4 regions of the Parabacteroides sp. KHUB-02 genome follow, and region 1 is predicted to be linked to each of the others. Evidence: riboswitches for the same ligand, from Rfam matches in the RefSeq annotation. Region 1 holds a riboswitch; each other region holds the start of a gene.
What was found. A riboswitch is a leader RNA that binds a small molecule or an ion and turns the genes downstream of it on or off. The one in region 1 is predicted to bind cobalamin.

Region 1 (6,079 bases):
TAATTGATAACTTAGGCTTCGATACGGTTGAGGCTGGTGTTGAGGCTGCTGTCAAGGCGGGTGCCGAGATCGTGGTTCTTTGCTCTAGTGATGACGAGTATGCAGAATTCGCTCCTGCCGCTTACAAGGCTTTGGCCGGACGTGCCGAATTCGTTGTAGCCGGAGCTCCTGCTTGCGCGGACGACTTGAAGGCTCAAGGTATCGACCAGTTCGTAAATGTAAAGAGCAATGTGCTTGAGACATTGAAAGCATTCAACGCTAAATTAGGAATCGCTTAAGTATAAACAATTATGAGACCAGATTTTAAAAACATAGATATAAAGAATGCCGGATTCGCAGCTACAAACGCTGCCGAATGGGCAAAAGCCAATGGCATCGAGCCCAATTGGAAAACACCCGAGCATATCGAGGTGAAACCTGTATATACAAAAGAAGACTTGGAGGGTATGGAGCACTTGAACTATGCTTCCGGTTTGCCTCCTTATCTACGTGGCCCGTACAGCGGTATGTACGCTATGCGTCCTTGGACAATCCGTCAGTACGCAGGTTTCTCTACCGCTGAGGAGTCTAACGCTTTCTATCGCCGTAACTTGGCTTCCGGTCAGAAAGGTTTGTCCGTTGCGTTCGACCTTCCGACTCACCGTGGTTACGATGCCGACAACGAACGTGTGGTTGGTGATGTAGGTAAAGCGGGTGTATCTATCTGTTCCTTGGAGAACATGAAAGTGTTATTCGATGGTATTCCTTTGAACAAGATGTCTGTTTCCATGACCATGAATGGTGGTGTGCTTCCGGTATTGGCATTCTATATCAACGCAGGTTTGGAGCAAGGTGCTAAGTTGGAGGAAATGGCCGGTACGATCCAGAACGATATATTGAAAGAGTTCATGGTACGTAATACCTATATCTATCCGCCTGAGTTCTCCATGAAGATTATCGCTGATATCTTCGAGTACACCTCTCAGAAGATGCCGAAGTTCAACTCTATCTCTATCTCCGGTTATCATATGCAGGAGGCTGGTGCTACGGCTGATATCGAGATGGCTTATACGTTGTGCGACGGTATGGAATATCTTCGTGCCGGTATCAACGCCGGTATCGATGTGGATGCGTTCGCTCCCCGTTTGTCATTCTTCTGGGCTATCGGTGTAAATCACTTCATGGAGATCGCCAAGATGCGTGCGGCTCGTATGTTGTGGGCGAAGATCGTGAAGAGCTTCGGCGCTAAGAACCCGAAATCATTGGCATTGCGTACACATAGCCAGACTTCCGGTTGGTCATTGACCGAGCAAGATCCGTTCAATAACGTAGGACGTACTTGTATCGAGGCTATGGCCGCTACATTAGGACATACACAATCTTTGCATACGAACGCATTGGATGAGGCGATCGCTTTGCCGACCGACTTCTCTGCTCGTATCGCTCGTAATACACAGATTTACATTCAGGAAGAGACTAAGATCTGTAAGGAGATCGACCCGTGGGCTGGTTCTTACTATGTAGAGTCTTTGACGAATGAGTTGGTACATAAAGGTTGGGCATTGATCCAAGAGATCGAGAGCATGGGTGGTATGGCGAAAGCCATCGAGACAGGTCTTCCTAAGATGCGTATCGAGGAAGCTGCCGCTCGTACACAGGCTCGTATCGACTCTGGTGTTCAGACCATCGTTGGTGTTAACAAATATCGTTTGCCGAAGGAAGATCCGATCGATATCCTTGAGATCGATAATACAGCCGTACGTAACGAGCAGATCGCCGCTTTGAAGGAGTTGCGTGCTAACCGTGACGAAGCCGCTGTTCAAAAAGCTTTGGCTGATATCACGGAGTGCGTGAAGACGAAGAAGGGCAACTTATTAGAGTTGGCTGTTAAGGCTGCCGGCTTGCGTGCGTCATTGGGAGAGATCTCCGATGCTTGCGAGGTGGTTGTAGGTCGTTATAAAGCAATCATTAGAACTATTTCAGGCGTGTATTCATCAGAAACTAAGAAAGACGCAGACTTCCAGAAAGCTTGCGAGCTTTGCGAGCAATTCGCTAAGAAAGAAGGCCGTCAGCCTCGTATCATGATCGCTAAGATGGGTCAGGACGGACACGACCGTGGCGCTAAGGTTGTCGCTACTGGTTATGCGGACTGTGGTTTCGACGTAGATATGGGACCGTTGTTCCAGACTCCGGCCGAGGCTGCCCGTCAAGCTGTGGAGAACGACGTTCACGTAATGGGCGTTTCTTCTTTGGCCGCTGGTCATAAGACGTTGGTTCCGCAGGTTATCGAGGAGTTGAAGAAACTAGGTCGTGAGGACATCATCGTTATTGCTGGAGGTGTAATCCCGGCTCAAGACTATGACTTCTTGTATAAGGCTGGCGTTGCCGCTATCTTTGGCCCGGGTACTTCCGTATCGAAGGCAGCTTGCCAGATCCTTGAGATCTTGTTAGGCGAATAAATAGAGTTTAGACCTTACGGTTTTTAAATAAAGAGAGGCTGGACAATTGATTTTGTCCGGCCTTTTTTAGTATTGTATGCGGGTTTATGTACTTTTGTAGCGATTATTCAATTAAAAAGGGAAAGAATCATGGGAATCGTTATAGGTATAGATGTGGGAGGTAGCACGACCAAGATCGTCGGCGTGGAGGATAAGAAGATCAAGAACCCGATGTTCGTGAAAGCTACCGATCCGGTAACCTCTTTATTCGGAGCCTTCGGTAAGTATATTTATGATAATAACATCTCGCTCTCGAATATAGAGAAAGTGATCTTGACGGGTGTAGGTAGCGCCTATATCGATCAACCTTTATATGGCTTACCAACTGCGAAGACGGATGAGTTCCTTGCGAATGGGCTAGGGGCGCAATATAATACGGGACTGGACAGTCTATTGGTGGTCAGCATGGGAACGGGTACCTCCTTTGTCAAGGTACAAGGCTCCACGATCGAGCATATCGGGGGATTGGGTATCGGTGGCGGAACAATCCTCGGCTTGTCTAAGCTATTATTGAAAACGCATGACTTTCACCAAATAGCGTCTTTGGCCGAGCACGGTTCCTTGAATGATATCGACTTGCATATCCGGGATATTACGCCGCATCCGCTACCCGGCCTGCCGCTGGACGTGACAGCCTCTATTTTCGGAAAAGCGGACGCGAACGCTAAGGTTGAGGATATCGCTCTCGGTATCGTTCATATGGTCTTGCAGACCATCGGACAAGGAGCTGTTTTCGCCTCGTTAAATGGCGATATCAAGAATATCGTATTGATCGGTAACCTGACTCGCTTGCCACAATGCCCGGATATTTTCCCCCGTCTGGAGGAGATGTGCGATGTCCATTTCAAGATACCGGAGTATGCCGAATATCGCACGGCTATCGGGGCGGCTTTATGCTATATCAGGAACCGGGAATATAAGGATATTTTTTGTGGAAAGTGTTAGGCTACATCAAAACTTTATGTATCTTTGCTACATGCTTTGTTCCCTTTCGGCAATCGCCGGATAGGGATTAAAAGGGAATCGGGTGAGAATCCCGGACAGTCCCGCTGCTGTAAGCTTCATAAACGGGTTGAGCAATACTGTTGCCACTGTTCATTCAAGTGAATGGGAAGGCGCTTAAGACCGGAAGTAAGTCAGAAGACCTGCAAGGCGTGTATATTTTCGACGGCTTCGAGGAAAGGCCGGAAGAGAACGCAAGAACCGTATCCGGTTTTTACTATTCTTTATCCAAGGTTTTCTTATCAAGTCGTCTCATGGTTTCGGATAATTATTTTGCCATAATAATTAGGGAAAGAAGCATGAATCTGACCGACGGGATGAGCTCCGTGTGTAAGATGCATGCTTTCTTTGCGTTTAAAGGACTGGGGTATTCCGTGAACACTCTATAGAGAATATTTGTTTATTATTAGAAAAGTGCGTTTATTTGCAACGAGTAATTAACAAAAGAAGTATGAATATGAAGAAAATTGTGGGACTTGTTATGGTTGCCTTGCTAGCGTTGATGGCGCTTCCGGCGAACGCTCAGCTTAAATTCGGTATCAAGGGAGGTGTGAATATATCGTCTGTTCATTTCAACTCGGACGTGTTGAAAGCGGATAACGTAACCGGCTTCCAAGTGGGTCCGATGATCGAGACGACCTTACCGTTGGTCGGTGTCGGGATCGATGCGGCAGTGTTGTATTCGCAAAAAGGTTTGGAAACGACCTCGGCTGGCGGGGTGAAGACTTCGATGAAGACGGATTATATCGATGTTCCGGTCAACTTGAAATGGAAATTCGGCTTACCGATCGTCAAGGCGTATCTGGCAGCCGGTCCGTATATCGGTTTCCGTGTAGGCGGTGATAAGTTTTGGGATATCCCGGGTTCCGTAGCGGATCAGGTGAAGGCGAAGAATTTCAGCGCAGGTCTTAACTTCGGTGCCGGCGTGGAGCTGATCAGTCACTTGCAGGTGGGTTTCAATTATGGTCTGGGACTGACTGATAACTATAGTATTGAGAAGGTGAACCTCTCCGACGGTGCCGGAAAGAACCGTGGATGGTCTATCACGGCAGCGATCTTGTTCTAAATAGGTGAAAATAAAATGAGAGAGGCTGGGCTTTAGAAGTCCGGCCTTTTTTGTTATTTTTGGGCTCGTAATGAAACACCTGTTTGAATGAAATACGCGGACGTCATACTTCCCCTTCCTTTGGAGAATAGCTATACCTATCGGATACCCGAAGATCTGGAGAGAGCCGTGACTCCCGGTTGCCGGGTGATCGTGCATTTCGGGAAGAAACGATATTATACGGCTATCGTCATGGAGGTACACGACCGGGAACCGGTATCCGATTTTGAGACGAAGGAGATCTACGCTTTGCTGGATGCCACGCCGGTGCTCCGCCGTCCGCAACTCCGTTTCTGGAAATGGATATCTTCTTATTATATATGTAAGCTGGGCGACGTGTATAAGGCGGCCTTGCCTTCCGGCTTAAAGTTGGAAAGCGAGACGACGGTTACTTATAATGAGGATTTCGAGGCCACCGCCCCCTTGCGCCCGAACGAGCAAGCGGTACTGGATGCTTTTAGCGGGGTTTTGAAATTGACGATCTCGGAGTTGGAGAAGAAGACCGGTCTTCGAAATGTTGTCCCGATCGTCTCTTCCTTGATGGTGAAAGGGGCGGTCGAGGTGAGCGAGGAGCTAAAGCGAGGATTCGTTCCCAAGACACAGGCGTTTATCCGTTTGGCCGAGGCTTACCGGGATGAGACGAAATTACAGGCGGTGTTCGAGGATTTGAAACGAGCGAAGAAGCAAGAGCTTCTGCTGGTCAGCTTCTTGGATTTAAGCCATACCTTGAATCCCGCTTTATCGAAGGAGCTTTCCAAGAAAGAGCTATTGGAACGCAGTGGTTATACCTCTGCGGTATTGGAGGGGCTGCTGAAACGGGGTATCTTGGAGAGTTACGAGAAAGAGGTGGGTCGTTTGCAAGTATCTGTCTGCCGCTTGCAAGAGCCGAATCCGCTCAGTCCGGCGCAAGAGAAAGCCTATGGAGAGATCCATGAGGCTTTCAAGACGAAGGAGGTCTGCTTGCTTCATGGCGTGACTTCCAGTGGTAAGACCGAGATATACGTCCGTTTGATCCATGAGGTCTTGCGGCTGGGGCGGCAGGTTTTATATATGTTGCCGGAGATCGCTATCACGACCCAGATCACGGAACGGCTGGCGAAATTATTCGGGGATAAGCTATTGGTCTACCACTCTAAGTTCTCGGATAACGAGCGGGTGGAAGTTTGGAATAAGCTATTGCATAACGACGAGCCTATGCTGGTATTGGGGGTCCGTTCGTCCCTCTTCCTTCCGTTTAAGGACTTGGGCTTGATTATCGTGGACGAGGAGCATGAGAATACGTATAAGCAGCAGGACCCGGCACCCCGTTACCATGCCCGTAACGCTGCCATCGTCTTGGCGGGTATGCACGGCGGTAAGACCTTATTGGGTTCCGCCACCCCCTCCATCGATTCTTATTTCAACGCTACGGCGGGGAAATACGGTCTGGTTGAGTTATCTACCCGCTACGGTGATTGCTTGATGCCGGAGATTATTACGGTGGACGTGAAGGAGC
Region 2 (6,079 bases), 1.2 Mb from region 1:
CACGCAAAGGGTCGTCTAATAAGGTGAATCCGGTGCTTTCCCACAATGTGTGTAAACGCTCGTGGATCATATCCTGCATCCTTTTCTTATAGGTATTTTCCGCATCTAATAGAGCGAAAGACGCAAACAGAGACATTTGTGTTTGCTGTGGCAAGGAAAGACCGGCCGTATGATTCAAGGCTACTTGACGGCTATCGGCTACCATACGATCAATAAAGCGGATATCCTCGGGATGTAAGGATAGACTGCTATATCGTTTTTTTAGAAGCTCCTGTTTATCTCTTGGCAATTCACGGATCATCCGGTCGTAAATATTATCTTGATGTAAAGCGATTACCGCCAATCTCCATCCGGTTGCCCCGAAATATTTGGAGAAAGAGTAGACACATAACGTATTCTTTGGTAATTCGGCCATCATCGAGCGAAAATGCGGAATAAATGTCGCATACACATCATCCGTAATAATCATGAGGTTGGGATTGTCGTTCCGTACGATCTCAACGATCCTATTCATCAATGCTTTTGTCAATCCGTATGAAGGCGGGTTGCTCGGGTTTGTTATGAAAGCGGCTTTCACGCTAGGATCTTTCAGGACATCTAAATCTTTTTCTTGATATTGCCACGTGTGATAGCCGTCTTTTGTCATCTTCAAGGCTTTTATCTCTATGACATTAAAAAGATAACGAGCCTGTTCCGGAATCTCTATATAAGGAGTGAATACCGGAGCGAAGAGAACGATCTTGTCTCCCTTATTCAACAAGAAATTCTGCTGCAAGGAATCGAAGATATAACACATGGCGGCAGTTCCGCCCTCGGTAGCGAAAAGGTCGAATATTCCCTCAGGGGGCTGGTTATCACATAATTCTTGGTCTAAATAATCCCGCACGAGCATTTCCGTATATTTCAAGATACGATCGGGAACCGGATATTGATCACCAATGACACCTTCCGCCCATTCGTATACAAGCTCATTCTCATCTACACCTTTTTCCGTGACCAGATATTCATAGGTACCCTTCAATAAAGTAGCGCCGGGAGATTGCGCATGTTTCTTTAGAAACTGTACGAAGCGAGACGCGATCCTTTTGCGGTTGGGAACCCCTGCGGCTCCGGCCATCTCATCTGCCAATTCGGTTTCCCGCTGGCATTCCTCCAAGGCGAACTGCCCTAATAGGAAGAATGCCTCCCGTGGAACCGTACTGATCCAGTTTGGATTTCCCCTTCCTGCGTTCAGCATGATGTGCGTACTTTTACGAGCGCTCTCATCCGCTAACTCTATCAAGATGTTCTTTAGCTCGAAAGGGCTAATCTCCGACATCTTTTTCTCATATTCTCTCGTGATCTGTATTTTCTTCTTTTCCATACATTATATATATTACATGATTAGTACGATAACGACACCCCAGATAATTAATAAAGTATTACCTACCGCATAGGTAACGGTATAGCCCAAGGCTGGAGTCTCACTTCCTACGGCATCTTCCACCGCTCCTAATGCGGCAGTTGTCGTACGTGAACCCGCCGTACAACCTAAAGTAATAGCCGGGTGGAACTTAAAAACGTAACGTCCCATCAGAATACCGATGATAAGCGGGATAGATGTCGCTAAAGCACCGATAATAAATAAACTTATACCGACTTCCTTCAATCCGGTCACGAAACTGGGACCCGCCGTGATACCGACTACGGCGATAAACATATTCAATCCCAAATTATTTAATATCCAGACGGAAGGCTCCGGAATACGCCCGAAGGTCGGATGCTTAGAACGAAGCCATCCAAAGACGAGCCCGGCTATCAAAGCACCTCCACTCGTACTTAGGCTAATCGGGACACCCCCGAAATGAATCGCGAGCGAACCTAAAATTCCCCCTAAGAAAATACCGATACCCACGAAAATCAAATCGGTCTGATTGGTTGGGCGATCGGGATATCCTAAAGCCGTCGCCGCTTTATTTACCTCTGATTTCATGCCTACCAATTCCAGCATATCACCGGAATCTATCACCGTAGCGGCCAAGACCGGGATATTGATACCCGCACGCCTTACGGACTTGATGCTAACACCATGCATGAACGATTGATTGCGTAAATAGCAGATCTTTTTCCCCACGTATTCCTTATGGATCACTAGTACGGGTAACGTCTCTGCCGGAAAATCAAGCAATTCAATGTCATTGACCTCGTCGCCAATCCAGTTCTCCTCTCCGATCACGAATTCCCGGCGACCGCTTAGAACAACCTCATTTCCGGTATGTAAAACCAAATCCGGTTTAACATCGGTTACTACATTATTAATACGGACACGCTCCACGAACAAATGCCGTCCCAATTGGTCTAAATATACCTCCAACTGCTTTACGCTTTTGCCATCCTTGAACCATTCATTACTAATCTTATAGGCCCGGAAAGTTACCGGACGGGCGGCTGGCATAAAGCCCGGTTGCTCGCTCTCGTCGTTATTTCCCATTTTAGCCTCTAGCTCTTTACACGCTTTTTTCACGTAGTCGAGTCCTCCTAAAAGACGTGGCCCGATATCACTCACTAACCATGCGGATCCTGCCGTACCGAAAATATAAGTTACCGCATAGGCCACGGGCATTACATTTACCATAGCGCTTTTATCCGTATCGCTAATATTCATCTGTCCGATCGTATCTTCGGCAACTCCTAATACTGCCGACATCGTCTGGGAGCCCGCCAATAATCCTGCGGCCTCGCCTGCGTTATATCCCATAAGTTTCGCTAACAAAAAAGGAGCGATCAAACAAAATATACACATGACGGCGGCGAAAAGCATTTGAGGAAGACCTTCCTTTTTCAATCCCCGGAAGAACTGTGGCCCAACGCTATATCCTACAGCGAAGAGGAACATCAAGAAAAAGACGGACTTTAACGGTCCGCTTATATCGATTTTTAATTGCCCGATCAATACACCGACCAATAATACGCTGGTAACCGTTCCCAGCGTGAACTTCTTTATCTTAAACTTGCCAATCCAGAAACCGAGAGCTAAGGTTATGAAAATAGCTAGCTCCGGATAATGTTGAAGTAAATTAGTTATCCATTCCATATCTATTTATTTGATGTTAAACAAAAAAGATGCTATTGAAACAGGGATTCTTTGAAAGATGTTGTTACTTTTCGGGATTATTTATATAAATTTGCGACCGCTTAGGTGATAGAGTTTGTCTACCGACAACTCTATAAAAGGGAATCCGGTTAGAATCCGGAACAGTGCCCGCTACTGTGAAGCTCTTGAAAAGGAAAGCGTTCTGCTATGCCACTGTCTTAAGAAAGATGGGAAGGTTGCTTTCCGAGCCAGTCAGGAAACCTGCCAAGCGAAGTAATGATTAATTCCTCCCGGGGTTAGGAGTAATTAAGAGGATAGAAATATCACCTATATCTAAAAGATGTTGGAGACAGAATAATACGTTGTCTCCGTGGGATTGATATGTAATCTAATTATTAATATATTCATATGATGAGGAAACACTTACTATCTTTCTTCCTGCTGGTCATCAGCCTAGTTTGTCGTGCGCACGATGGCGAGAATTTTGTAGCATCCGATTTATTCGCCTCTTTACAACCGGGCGATAAGGCCGCTTTATTGATGGTACATTTTGGAACAACCCATGATGATACCCGTGCCTTGACAATCGACGCGATCAATCAAAAAGCGAAAGAAGCTTTCAAAGATGTTGAGTTGCGTGAGGCATGGACTTCTCGCATTGTAATGCGCCGCTTAAAAGCTCGTGGCGTAGAGAAACTGAACCCGATCGAGGCCTTGGAAAAATTAAAGACTGATGGTTATACACATGTCTTGATCCAATCCACGAATATAATCGAAGGTATCGAGATGGAATCCTTACGTAAGGATGTTGCCACCATGAAATCTTCTTTCAAGGAGATTCGTATCGGTAATCCTTTATTGTATACACCGGAGGATTATGAGGCGGTAATCGTCGCTATCACAAAAAATGGGGCGAAAGAAGGCGCTACTTTATTGGTAGGCCATGGCACTTATACTCCGGCGACGGCTCAATATGCCATGTTGGATTATATGTTGAAGGAGAAGGGATTCAAGGATTATTCCGTAGGAACCATCGAGGGCTATCCTACTTTTGATACGATGGTAGCCCAAGTAAAGGCCAATGGAACGAAGAAAGTCTTGTTGATGCCATTTATGTTTGTCGCCGGAGACCATGCGAAAAACGATATCGCCGGTGATTGGAAAGAGGAACTGGAAAAGAAAGGCTACGAGGTAAGCGTATTTATGGAAGGTCTGGGACAGAATCCGGATATTCAGAAGATCTTCATCGAACATGCCCGTTTCATGGCTAAACATAAGATGATCGATATCGTTGATAAGAAGAAAGCTTATGCGGTAGAGAAGGACTAAAAAAGTTCTCCAAATCTATGTTTTATTCCTTTCGGAAGAAAAAGTAATTCCTTCCGAAAGAAACTAAATTTTCATTCGAAGGAAAATGGAATTTCTTTCGAAAGGGATTTCACATGCATACAATAAACAGTTATAATGCTAAATATATGAAAAGAGTTTTGACAATCTTACCGTTGACAGCCTTATGTATCAGTACGATGCAGGCACAACACAAGAATGAGTACACGAATTTCGCCGATACGACATTCAATATTCAAGAAGTCGTAGCGACCGCCGCACGCAAGCCACGTCCACAAATCACGAAGTTGGACGTACCTATGAAATATCTTCCTATTTCAATTAATAGCATTACGGCGAGTAGTTTGGAGTTGCGAGGTATCCGTAATATCCAAGATGCGGTACGCTTTATGCCGGGCGTACGATTCCAGACATCTTATGGCGCATTTCAACAATTGTCGATCCGTGGTTTCGATCATTCTATCATGATGATAGACGGTATCCGCGATGAACGTTCGGCAATAAACAACTCTTATCCCGTACCCGATCTATCCTGTATCGAGTCTATTGAATTATTAAAGGGACCGGCTTCTGTACTTTACGGACATTCAGCCGTAGGTGGAACCTTGAATATCGTTCGTAAATCCCCGTCAGAGAAACAGAGCGTTAATGCTCGATTGGCCTACGGTAGTTACGAGAATAAAGAGGCGACACTTGGCATGGGCGGTAAATTGGTCGGTCCGGTCAATTATTACGCCAATGTCAACTTTTCCGATCAAGAGGGCTGGCGTGATAATGGCAACCGTCGCTTTTCCGGTTATCTGGCATTGCAAGCTAAAATGACGGAACGTGACATATTAGATGTTCGCGGAGGTTTTAACCGCGACTTCTATGGGACGGAGATCGGTCTTCCCGATTTAATGGCAAATGATGTATATAATGTGCAAACAGGACAGTTATATCTCCATAAAAATGAGATGCTACCGGGACTTGACCGTGAGGCTCGCTACAATAACGAGTCCGACTTTATGAAGAATCACGCATGGAACGTATCGACGCAATACACACATACTTTTTGGAACGGCGCGAAACTAACAGATCGCCTTTCTTACAATAACGACGATATCAACTATTTTGGGACGGAAGCCCTCGACTATCTCGAAAGTGATGATCCGATCTATGATCATTATTATATGAAAAACGGCCAGAAAAAATATATCTGTTTGGACAGTGTATATCTTTCTTTCCCGCTTCGCTTCTCCCATATAGCCAAGACGGTAGCCAATACGCTCGAGCTAAGCGGTAAATTCAGGACGGGTGAGATAAAGCATACGTATATGGGAGGTTACTCTTTCGTCGCCTTGAATCGTACCAGCTATTCGGGCTATAATTTAGGAGATGATGTTCAGGGTCCCGGCCTTTATTCGCATGTATCCGTTTATGATCCGCATAGCATGGGATATATGACCAGTAAATTCTCGAAAGCAACGGTTACGCATCATTATTCCAACAGCCTTTATCTTCAAGATATGGTTGAGTTCAACGAGCAATGGAAGGTATTAGCCGCTCTACGTTACGACTTTTTCCGTTATATGTCCGCCAGCGCTACAACTCCTACCGGACGACGTGAGTATGAGGAGCATTCAAGCTTCAATATGATAAAGAATAAGGCGTTGACTT
Region 3 (6,079 bases), 1.5 Mb from region 1:
GCGCAGAAATATATCGCTTACCGAAATCAGCGAAGCGTAGCCCGCAAGGCGAAAACACGGGATATGTTCTTGGAGATTATCAATATCAAATCCAACGACATCACCCGTGAGAACGCGAATATGAACGCCGATACACCCGCCGGCATGATGATGAAATTCTCCAGCGAGACCACCAAGCCGTTTGTCGATGACTATTTATTGAGCGAAGAGGTCAAGGAAGCCGTATCTAACAACTACCTCCATATTCATGATAAAGATTATTATCCGACTAAAAGCTTGACCTGCGTACAACACCCGTTGGATCGCATCCTGAAATACGGGTTCTCCGCCGGTCATGGCGAATCACGTCCGGCTAAACGAATCGAAACCGCAAGCATCCTTGGCTGTATCTCTCTAGAGACCGCCCAAAACGAGATGCATGGCGGACAGGCGATACCGGCGTTCGATTTCTACCTAGCACCTTACGTACGTAATAGCTTTATCGAGGAAGTAAAGACCTTAGAGGATTTATACGGACAGGATTTCTCCCACTTATATAATAAGCCTATCGACGATTACCAGACACAGACCTTGGATGGATTAAGCGGTGATAGACGCATTATACAACATGCCATCAACCGCACGGTAAGCCGTGTACACCAATCGATGGAGGCTTTTATCCATAATATGAACACGATCCATTCCCGTGGAGGCAACCAAGTGGTATTCAGCTCCATCAATTATGGGACCGACACCTCGGCGGAAGGTCGTTGCATCATCCGGGAGTTATTAAAAAGCACTTACAGAGGCGTAGGTAACGGCGAGACCGCTATCTTCCCGATCCAGATATGGAAAAAGAAACGAGGCGTAAGCTATCTGCCGGAAGACCGTAACTACGATCTTTACCAATTGGCCTGCAAGGTCACCGCCCGTCGTTTCTTCCCGAACTTCTTGAATCTCGACGCGACCTTCAACCAAAGCGAGGATTGGAAAGCGGACGATCCTCAGCGCTATATCCACGAGGTAGCGACCATGGGGTGCCGTACCCGTGTATTCGAGAATCGTTTCGGACCGAAGACTTCTATCGGACGGGGTAATCTCTCTTTCTCGACGATCAATATCGTGCGATTGGCTATCGAGTGCATGCAGGTGGAGAACAAGGAGGAACGTATCGCCCTGTTTTTCGCTAAACTGGATCATATGCTGGAACTTACGGCTCGTCAGTTGCATGAGCGTATGGAGTTCCAGAAAACCGCTTACGCGAAGCAATTCCCGTTGTTGATGTCTTCCTTGTGGTTAGGCTCGGAAAAATTGAAGCCTAACGATTCGATAGCCTCCGTTATCAACCAAGGCACCTTGGGCATCGGCTTTATCGGACTGGCCGAATGCTTGGTAGCCCTTACCGGGAAGCATCATGGCGAAGATGAGGATTCGCAGGCCTTAGGCATAAGGATCGTTACGTATATCCGGGATCGCGCCAACCAATTCTCTGAGCAATACCAACACAATTATAGCGTACTGGCAACTCCGGCTGAAGGCTTGTCCGGCAAGTTCACGGGAAAAGATCGTAAGAAGTTCGGATCGCTTCCGGGTATCACGGATCGGGATTATTATACGAACTCTAATCACGTCCCGGTATATTATAAGTGCAGTGCCCGTCATAAAGCCGAAGTGGAAGCTCCTTATCATGATTTGACTCGTGGTGGCCATATCTTCTACGTAGAGATGGATGGCGACGCTACCCATAACCCCGAAGCGATCATGCGTGTCGTGGATATGATGGATAAATACAATATCGGATACGGTTCCGTAAACCATAATCGTAACCGTTGTCTGGATTGTGGCTACGAGAACTCCACCCCGAATCTGGAAGCCTGCCCGAAATGCGGCAGCAAACACTTGGACAAACTTCAACGCATCACCGGTTACTTGGTAGGAACCACCGACCGTTGGAACAACGCCAAGCTATCCGAGCTGAACGACCGCATCACCCACAACTAATTTTCAATTGTCAATTGTCAATTTTCAATTACCATGTTGTCTATCATAGATATCATCGAAGATACCACCGTAGACGGTCCGGGATTCCGGACCGCCATCTATGCGGCGGGTTGCCCGAACAAATGCCCGGGTTGCCACAACCCCGAATCATGGGATATCCATAAAGGGAAGAAAGTAAGAACGGAAGAGATCGTGGAGAAAGTGCTGGCTGACGAGTTCGCCAACGTCACCTTCAGTGGTGGAGATCCCATGTTCCAGCCGGAAGGCTTCACCGAGGTAGCCAAGGCGATCAAGGAAAAAAGCCAAAAGACGATCTGGTGCTACACGGGATATAAATTCGAGGACCTGATAAAGAACCCGGCACAAGCCGCCTTATTATCCTATATCGACGTATTGGTAGATGGCCGCTACAAACAAACCCTTCGGGATGAGAGCCTTTTATTCCGGGGAAGCAGCAACCAACGGTTAATTGACGTACAAGCTTCTTTAAATAAAAAGGAAATCGTAAAATACAAGTACGATCCTTTTATTTAAGGCTTTTAAGGCACACACATGCATAAAATCTTGTACGGAATAAGAAATAAACATCCGTTCTCTTATATATAAAGAGAATTACATCAGCATCTATTCCTCAATTTTCAACGTGGTCTGTACAAACCACGGCGTGGTTTATAAAATCCACGGCGTGATTTGTACAGACCACGTCGTGATTTATAGAATAGAAGCGCATTCAACAAAGAATATATAAGTATCCGGATAATTATTCTTACTGAAGCGAGACGGATATTAGCATGATTTCATACCTTTGCATCCGAATTGGTTCCGTACGCTCGTTCGGGCATACGGATTAAAAGGGAATCCGGTGAGAATCCGGTACAGTCCCGCTGCTGTGAAACTCCTTTAACATTCTAATACTACTTTCGCCACTGGCCTAGTAAGCCGGGAAGGCATTAGAATGGGAGTCAGTCAGAAGACCTGCCATTCATTTAAGATTCATATCCTCGTGGGTTAGGGTATAGAGAACACATATATAAGAACAAAAAGAAGATGATGACAGACAAGGAAGTATTGTTATTACGGCGCAAATTGGATCTTTTGCTCCGTACGGGAAAATTGTTGATGGAAAGTGCCGCCGATACGAACCGTATCGAGCGCAACATGAAGCGGGTGGCCGCCTTTATGGGGATTCCCGAGGAGAAATTGCATATCGATATCCGATGGACCATGATTATGGTGAACGTAAGCGATGAGCGAAACTCATTCTCCAAATTCCAGAAATGCGAGAAACATGGTATTAACATGACAACGATATCACAGGTCAGCAAGCTCTCATGGCGGGCGATCGAACAAGATTATTCCTTGGATAAATATGAGGAAGAATTGGAAAAGATAGTTCGCCAACCTCGAAATTATACCCCTTATATCGTAGCGATCGGAGCAGGATTCGCTTGTGGAGGTTTCTGTAAGTTATTTGGAGGAGACTGGATCGCGTTCTTGTTAACCTCGATCTGTACTTTTATCGGTTTCAGGGTGCGTGCCCGTTGTGTAGAGGCTGGCCTTAACGCCTACATGGGGATCGCTCTTGCCGCCTTTATTTGTACTTGTCTAGCATATGCCTCATCTTTTCTGGGAATATCCGGTACTCCGTATCTCCCGTTACTGGCTTGTGCCCTATTCATCGTACCGGGCGTACCTTTGATTAATTTTGTAGACGATATGATCGATAATCACTTGCTGGTCGGTATTACCCGTGCCGCAAACACGGTGATGATGGTAGCGGCAATGACTTTCGGTATCGCTTTCGCCTTACGCTTACTCGTAATGAATGACGTATCGATCGACCATAAATTCAGCGAATTAAGTATGGTCCCGCATGATCCGTATTACGTATATGCGATAGCGGCCGCCATATCCGCCGTTGGTTTCTCTATGATATTCAATATCCAACGCCGTTTATTATGGGTGGTTGCTTTAGGCGGTATTATCGCCGTATGCATCCGGAACTTCGTGAACTTCGAGCTGGGCTATGGTCCCGTGATCGGCTCGTTTATGGGAAGTTTCGTTGTCAGCCTGATCGCAGTGAAAGCGGTTCATTGGTTCCATGTACCGAACCATGTATTGACGATCCCTTCTGTTATCCCAATGATCCCGGGAGTATTGATGTATCGCTCGTTATTAGGTTTTATCAACCTTCACGGGGTGATCGGCGAGGTTACGAACGCCTTCTCCAATGGTATTAACTCCGCCCTCATCATCCTTTGTATCTCTTTAGGTGTAGCCGTCCCCAATATCTTCGCCCGTCGTTACATCGCTAAGGATCGCCAACGCTATCTGCAAGAGGAGTTGGAGAAACGCAGGCAAAGAGGTAAGTTTATTGAGTGGTGACTTTAGCTGATCATTCGTGGGTATTCGCGACCCTCAAAATACATATTTATAGGTATTGCCGAGACTAATAAGATATCGGATATTTGCTTTCGTTATCAAACTATAAAAACAAATAAAAATGAAGACTATAGGAATATTCTACGGCTCGTCTACAGGAACGACGGAAGGGATCGCGAAACGTATCGCAGAGAAGCTGGGTGTGGAAGACAAAGATATTCATGACGTATCTAACGCTTCTCCCGCTGATGTAGCGCCTTATGAAATCTTGTTATTGGGCTGTTCCACTTGGGGCGCCGGAGATTTGCAAGATGATTGGGATAGTTATCTAGGGAAACTGAAAAAGCTGGACTTAAGTGAGAAAACCGTCGCATTATTCGGTTGCGGAGACTCAGCCTCTTTTAGCGACACTTTCTGTGACGCCATCGGTACGATCTATTCCGACCTGCGAAATACAGGTTGCAAATTCATTGGCGCTGTAGATGCTTCGGGATATTCATTTGACAGTTCCACCGCCTGCATAAACGGTATGTTCGTCGGACTTCCTTTGGATGAAATGAATGAAGACGATCAAACAGAAGGGCGGATCGACCAGTGGTTGGCATCTATAAGGAAAGAAGGAATTGAATAGACGCACACTTTTACATACATAACTGTTTAACCTTAATATTACAACGTTTGCGTATTCAACTTGATTGGTTTAGATTTATGAAGAGGTATGTGGGTCAAACATACCTCTTTCTTTTCATCTCAGTTTCCTGAATTGTTTCTTTATCCAAAAATAATAGCCGGTTATCGCGAAGATCGTCCCCAACAAGGAAACTAAGCAAGTCAATATACGGGTAGTCATTCCCCCCCACGAGCCGACGTGTACGGAATAAATCCATCCTCTTATCTTCCCCGATTTTGGGAGATCTTTATATAATTGGACTTCCGTAATCTCACCCGTAGCAGGATCAAAGGAGTAACGGTCGCTTCCTCTTGTATTTCCATAACGGGCCGTAGAAACCGTAGCGGAGCCATCTTGGATCGTGATTGAGTTAAAGTCCGGATAATGGCTTTTCAATGCCGATAACACCTCAGCCCATTGTGTGTAATCCGTCTTTTTCTTCGCGGGTTTCTTCGCGCCGGAAGAAGCTGGAGCATGATGCGCTTGAGGCGGGTTTGCACTAATACCGAAGACACTATAAAAGGCATTTCGATACCAACCAAACGACCATGTTAATCCGGTTAACGCTAAGATAAGCAGGAGCAATGCCGCATAGAATCCCCCGGAGACATGTAAATCATAGAAGAAACGGAACCAACCAGCCTTGGTCTTTACTTTCAACCGGTTTCTCAATACTTTTTTATTACGAGGATACCAAATTACGATTCCACTTATAATAATAATCGCCAAGACCAAAGTCGCATAGCCAACTATTGATTTTCCCCAAGAAAAACTTCCATCCCGTTTATACTCATCAAGTAACCAACGATGAAGACGCATCATTTTCAGGAAAAAACCTTGTCCGTCATCCATCCCGGTCACCTCCCCGGTGTAGGGATCAATAAAACCCGCGGCCTTTTTCCCCGGTAATACCAGTTGATAAGTTCGTCTCGGGTCAGACGATACCCGAATACCGTTTATTCGAACCGAATCGGGTAATTGTTGGCGTGCCGATTCTATCAAGGCGGCAGGCGAGAGAGGTTCCCCTTTTACTTCCTTTACAAAATA
Region 4 (6,079 bases), 1.6 Mb from region 1:
TCGACAGGCCCATAACTACTGTTCTGGAATGGGGAAGCTATCACGAGTTCCGCGCCGATCTCTATCATTTTCTCTATATTCGGAGAGGTAGCCTCACCTAAATCAGCGATTCTTCCGGCCTGTATACCCTCTTGTATGGCAGGAGTATCCATATAACGAGGCTCACAAACGCCTATAACCTTATCGGTTTCGTGCAGTTGATCAATAATAGCCGCATGGACAGAAGTATAAATCACAATATCTTTTACCGGGACCTTCACGATCGTCCCTTTGGGTAATCCGCCGGGAACCGACTTTGTCCGGTCTACCAATAAATAGCGTTGAAGCAGACGGGTGCTATCCCACGGATCACGAACTTCCACCATTATATAGGTATCAAAGCGCTGAACCGTGAAACCTTGGGCATATTGAATACTATCAGAGGAAAGAGCTTCCTTGGAAGAAGTTTGCTTTCCGGATGGCGTACATGCCACCATCCAGAAAGCGAACCCTAAGAGAATCAGTAATCGCATTAGATATTATCTTTTTGAGCGAGGACTACTTTCATGGGATTTAAACCGGCCTCAAACTTCTTGAACAATTTACCGTCACCTCCGAAACAATAGATATCGCCATTATTCTTATAATCAGACTCTGCGACATAGACATTTCCACCCACGGCACTGATTGAATAAGGGGATTGTATTGAGGTTCCATCTGTAATAAAGCTCGTTCCCGCAGATTGGCTCTTTGTATCAAATGTTAAAAATGCAGAGCTAGACATTCCCCATTGCGCATAGAACAGAAATAGCTTGCCATCCTCATAGGCCATCTCCGTTGCGTTTGGACAATTCGTAAGGGAAGTAACCTCATAAGTCTCCGTATTTATCTTTTGTACCGTATTGGGTATATCCGCATAGTTACCCATAGAAACCACATATACATTTCCTTGCTCATCCGCCTGTATCCGTGTGGGATTCAATACTACATCCAACTTCTTTATCTCTGTAAAAGTAGACAGATCAACCACTGATACCGTTTTATCATACCCAACCTCGGTACTGTAATCCATACCTCCGGAGTTTGAGACAAACAATTTATTAGAAGATACCGCCAATTGTTCCGGATTCCGTCCGACCTTTACTTTCGCCTCAACCTCCAAGGATGCGGTATCCAAACGAGCGACATATCCATTATAATAGCTAATATAGACTTTTCCACCCTCTGATACCATATAACGGGGCTGCCCCTCTGTCTTGACTTGCTTAATGGATTTTGCCTTCAGATCTGTCACTTCTATCGTAGACTCTCCATATACCGCGATATACATCTTATCGCCATACACGATCATATCCTGTGCCGTATCTCCCAGCCCCCTGCCATTTTGAGCCAAGAAATAATCGGGGACAACCTCATCCTTTTCTATGTCGTACATATATAAAGAAGAGTTGTTATTTCCCATATTGCCCGAATTCAAGAAATATAAAGCCATGAAAGAACTATCCTTCACAAAATCAATAACTCTTACGGAAGCATAAACAGAAGACTCACCTTCCGCATTTGCGGCTATAACTAATAAATAGCCTATATTTACGACATCCGTAATAGCATATGAATGTGTTCCAACTTCTACCTCCGCAATTTTCATATCTTTAGCGGTTCCATCAGAGGAACCATAAATCACGTACTTTGTTACATTGTCAACAGAAGACGGAGCTGTCCAATTTAAGGTTCCACTAACTTTTAAAGCTTCCGGATTCTCATCCGTAAAACTGACATTAGTTACAGATACATTTGGTATGTTCAGTGAAGGCTCATTGTCATCATCACAGCTGACAAACGAGAAAGACATCAATGCACACAAGGCAGAGACACAAACTAAATTCTTCTTTTTCATTACTTTACTTTTATAGTTTACTAATAGGATAAACAAATACTTAAACGCCAAGAACGGCCCGGCATGGGATAATACTGAATAACATCATAATTCACGTTCGCAAGATTTAACAATTCACCTTGCAAACGCAAACCGAAATATCGAAAACGAAAATCTCGATTTATAGAAATACTCTGTTCTATATAAGAATCAATCCTGTTCCGATCTATATTTTGCGGCAATGCATAACGATCACCAACCGCAGTCAGTATATAAGAGACATTTACCCATGGATTTTCCAAGGTTACGGAAACCGTGCCAGAATGACGAGGTGTATAAGGAATCTGATCCTTATAATTCTTAGCTTCCGGATCTGTCACATCAACCGCGTATTGAAAAGAATAAGTGGAAGCCAAAAGCAAGCTCATTCGTAAGGGCAATCGGAATTGTGTAGATAAATTTACATCTACCCCTTTAATATCCACTTCGCCCATATTCATCATCTTCCAAACATACATGGTAGGTAAAGCCACGATCTTATCTTTCACCGTATTATAATATCCATCCGCCGAAATACTGAAATGCCGCAGCCAATCCCCACAGGAAGAACTCCATGTTACCCCTACATTATATTGGGAAGTTTCTTCCGGTTTCAAATTTGTATTTCCCATACGGAGGTAATACAAGTCCGTAAATGTAGGAACCCGGAATATATCTTTGTAAGAGGCACGTATCCGCAAAGTACTTTCCGAGAATGGCCGCCAAGACAAACTTACAGCCGGGGATAAACGCCTCTTATCATCCGGTTTTTCCCCTTGCTCCACTTTATCAGTGATATATGTTCCCAATAAACTAGCGGTAGCCGTGAATCGACTGTTCTTATATTGCACCGCTAGTACTGATTGAGAGGCCATTCGCTTTGGATTAGGGCCGTTCACAAAATTATTGTCCAGCATAGAGCGAGTTAAATCCGTAGTCAACGTCGCCGATACATACTTTATAGGAGTATACAGCAAACCTACAGAGCCATAATACTCATTCTGTGTATTCAAATCGACTTGTTCGCCCGCAGCATATTTATCATTTATATCTAAATAACGAGTAAAAGCATAATTATACTTAGCCATGGCCCGTAGCGTAAATTTCTCATTAAGAACATTCTTATACCCCGATTGCACGAAAAAGTTATTATCCCATAATCGTTCAGAAGTGTTCTTGTTATATAAATTAACAGAACCGGGAAGCCCCCGCTCCGAATCAAAATAGTACGCCTTAAAGGAAAGTTCGCCTCCCCTTCCAAAATCGCCGAATAGATTACCTTCCAAATGGAAAGAATGGATATCGCTATTTCTTCGCTTCTCTCTCGTTTCCAATTCCCCATTAATTAATGTATAGGGATATTGTCCATCCGCACGCACGAAATCACCATGTAAGGATGCGCTCCAACGCTTTCCTAATTTTTGATCATAATGCAGCACAGGATTAAAAAGCCCGAAGGAACCTCCCTTAACCTTAAGATAAGTATGAAACGATTTGTCTTTAAACGTGGGCTTTCCGGTTTGTATATTCAAGGCGCCTGCCGAAGCATACACCCTTGCCGTTTGGAAAATGTCATCCGACTGCCCGATTGACAAGGAAACCATCTCCACATTATCCAACGAGAAACGGCTGATATCGACTTGCCCGCTTTGCGCGTCCGTAATCGTCACCCCATCGTAACTGACGGCGGTATGCTTCGCCCCCAAGCTACGTACCGAGACCGTTTTCAATCCTCCGATCCCCCCATAATCCTGTACCGTAACTCCCGAGAAGCGTTTCACGGCCTCGGATAGGTCTTGTACTCCCAAGCGATCGATTCCCGCCCGGTCCATAATTTGCAAAGGCGTACCTTCACGGGTGACCGACGGACGTACCTTCTCCACCACTTCCACCCCGGAAAGCTCGTGATAGGCCGTCGTATCGATCTGTTGACCGTAAGCGACACCCAAAGAGAATAACCATGCGCTAAAAACGCATAGGCATCTTATAAGATATAAATCTCGCATAGCAACATTTAGATTTACCAACGTCTTCACCCGAAACGTCGCATAACAAAATCATGGCAGGTTTTCTGGCTCGTCCACCCTCTGTCGGCTACCTTCCCGCCTATCCGATAGGCAGTGGCAACAAGATTTGCCGGGGCTCCAAGGACTTACAGCTACGGGTACAGCTCCGGACTCGCACCGGATTCCCTTTTACTGATTATTATCGGAATCGATAACATCTACACCTTGATTGGCCGCAAAGATACATGTTTACTTTTTGATTAGCAACAAAAAAGCCCCCCGGCGAATCACTTCGGCGGAAGGCTAGGGAGTTTACACTTTTCTAAACATTACTAACAACAAAATATTTATTCTATGTATAAAAGAATAATATCATTAACTGTGCGGTCAACACACGCAAAAACATGGTCAATGGATAAACCGTCGCATATCCAACCGCCGGCGCATCATTTCCTGCCGCCATATTGGAATAGGCTAACGCAGGAGGATCGGTCGTACTTCCCGCAATCAATCCCATCAACGTAAAATAATTCAGTTTATAAAAATACCTTCCCACACAACCGATAATCAGTAGAGGCAATAACGTTATTATAAAACCATAACCGATCCAAGCTACACCACCCTTATTGACTATCGTATCGACAAAACCTTCACCCGCACTCAATCCCACGCAGGCGAGAAACAACGTGATTCCTAATTCCCTCAATAGTAAATTAGAACTTTGCGTGGTATAAGTAACCAATTTATAACGATAACCGAACCGGCTTATCAATATCGCAACGATCAACGGACCTCCCGCTAATCCTAATTTCACCGGTTGAGGAATACCCGGAAAACTAATAGGAAGACTTCCCACGATAATACCCAAAACTATACCAACAAAAATAGTCACCAAATTAGGTTCATTCAAGCGTTTCATTGAATTACCCAGCGTCTCGGCAACTTTCTCCACCGCCAATTCACTACCGACCACTGTCACCCGGTCGCCTATTTGCAAGACCAGATTAGGAGTAGCTACCAACTCCAGCCCCGCACGATTGATCCGAGTCACGTTAATTCCATGTAAACGGCGTAACTGCAAAGCCCCTAATTGCTTACCGTTGATTTCAGACCGGGTAACCAAAATACGCCGGCTGATAAACTGGCTTTCCGCCGGAATCCATTGCTTACGATCCATCTGTATTTCTTGACCGATAAAAGTCTTTATCGCCTCCACGTCATGCTCTGCGGTAATAACAAAAATCTTATCATCCCCATTCAATACCGTGTTCCCCGCCACGATCTCTATCCGATTCGTATCGTTACGTAAAATACGGGAAATAACAAATTCACGGTGTTCCAACAATTTAGATAGCTCACTTACGCTACGACCAAAAATCGCCGGATTCTTCACCACCAAAGAGATAGGTACAGCCTCTCCTCCCGATTCCGTATCCGTCTCTTCTTCCAATTGTTCCGTCTCCTTCGCAAAAGAGATACGGAAAACATAACGGATAAAAATCATCGACAAGATAATGCCGATCACACCTAACGGATAGGCAACCGCATATCCTAAAGCGATCGTTTCATCCGAGATCCCCGTCATATCTGAATAAGCCTGTTGAGCAGCGCCCAATCCCGGTGTATTCGTCACTGCTCCGGATAAGATACCTACCATTGTCGGTATAGGAATGCCTGTAATATAATGTATAATCAAGGCAGTAATCACCCCTAGAAAAACAATACCGCAAGCAAGCATATTCAACGTGATCCCTCCCTTTCGAAACGAAGAAAAAAATCCGGGGCCTACTTGCATACCTACCGAGTAAACAAATAAGATCAAACCAAACTCTCTAAAAAAATGAACGACCGACGGATTCGCCGTAAAACCGAAATGCCCGAGAAAGATCCCGACAAACAGTACCATGGTAATCCCTAAAGAGATACCGAATAGCTTCAGTTTACCAAGCTGGATCCCCAGAGCGATCACAACGGATAACAAAAGGATAGAATGCCCTACCCCTTCTCCCCATAACAATTCATTAATCCATTCCATATCTATTCATGTATATATTAATTTAAGATAAAAAAGTACCTCTGGCGAATCACTTCGGCAGAGATACACATATTGAACATTTAGTATCCCAGTTTAATCTGGCATCCATTCTAACAACATTTACTAATATATTTTCTATTTCTT

Region 2: it holds a riboswitch for cobalamin, as region 1 does, so the genes downstream of both, ACYIA1_RS06700 (sirohydrochlorin cobaltochelatase) here and ACYIA1_RS12160 (porin family protein) in region 1, are expected to answer to the same signal.
Region 3: it holds a riboswitch for cobalamin, as region 1 does, so the genes downstream of both, ACYIA1_RS18150 (threonine/serine exporter family protein) here and ACYIA1_RS12160 (porin family protein) in region 1, are expected to answer to the same signal.
Region 4: it holds a riboswitch for cobalamin, as region 1 does, so the genes downstream of both, ACYIA1_RS18220 (TonB-dependent receptor plug domain-containing protein) here and ACYIA1_RS12160 (porin family protein) in region 1, are expected to answer to the same signal.

The regions. Positions count from the first base shown of each region.
Region 1 covers NZ_JBWQEV010000001.1:2,736,869-2,742,947, reverse strand. The annotation lists gene mutA (methylmalonyl-CoA mutase small subunit) at 1-278, shown strand, start outside; gene scpA (methylmalonyl-CoA mutase) at 291-2,438, shown strand; gene coaW (type II pantothenate kinase) at 2,568-3,422, shown strand; cobalamin riboswitch at 3,442-3,644, shown strand; gene ACYIA1_RS12160 (porin family protein) at 3,937-4,545, shown strand; gene priA (replication restart helicase PriA) at 4,633-6,079, shown strand, end outside.
Region 2 covers NZ_JBWQEV010000001.1:1,544,567-1,550,645, reverse strand. The annotation lists gene ACYIA1_RS06710 (bifunctional aspartate transaminase/aspartate 4-decarboxylase) at 1-1,363, opposite strand, end outside; gene aspT (aspartate-alanine antiporter) at 1,376-3,073, opposite strand; cobalamin riboswitch at 3,159-3,356, shown strand; gene ACYIA1_RS06700 (sirohydrochlorin cobaltochelatase) at 3,485-4,402, shown strand; gene ACYIA1_RS06695 (TonB-dependent receptor) at 4,549-6,079, shown strand, end outside.
Region 3 covers NZ_JBWQEV010000001.1:4,280,155-4,286,233, reverse strand. The annotation lists gene ACYIA1_RS18160 (anaerobic ribonucleoside triphosphate reductase) at 1-1,980, shown strand, start outside; gene nrdG (anaerobic ribonucleoside-triphosphate reductase activating protein) at 2,014-2,514, shown strand; cobalamin riboswitch at 2,781-2,977, shown strand; gene ACYIA1_RS18150 (threonine/serine exporter family protein) at 3,028-4,365, shown strand; gene fldA (flavodoxin FldA) at 4,484-4,993, shown strand; gene ACYIA1_RS18140 (PepSY-associated TM helix domain-containing protein) at 5,108-6,079, opposite strand, start outside.
Region 4 covers NZ_JBWQEV010000001.1:4,300,698-4,306,776, reverse strand. The annotation lists gene ACYIA1_RS18230 (ABC transporter substrate-binding protein) at 1-512, opposite strand, end outside; gene ACYIA1_RS18225 (DUF5074 domain-containing protein) at 512-1,876, opposite strand; gene ACYIA1_RS18220 (TonB-dependent receptor plug domain-containing protein) at 1,897-3,900, opposite strand; cobalamin riboswitch at 3,939-4,143, opposite strand; gene ACYIA1_RS18215 (putative transporter) at 4,253-5,935, opposite strand.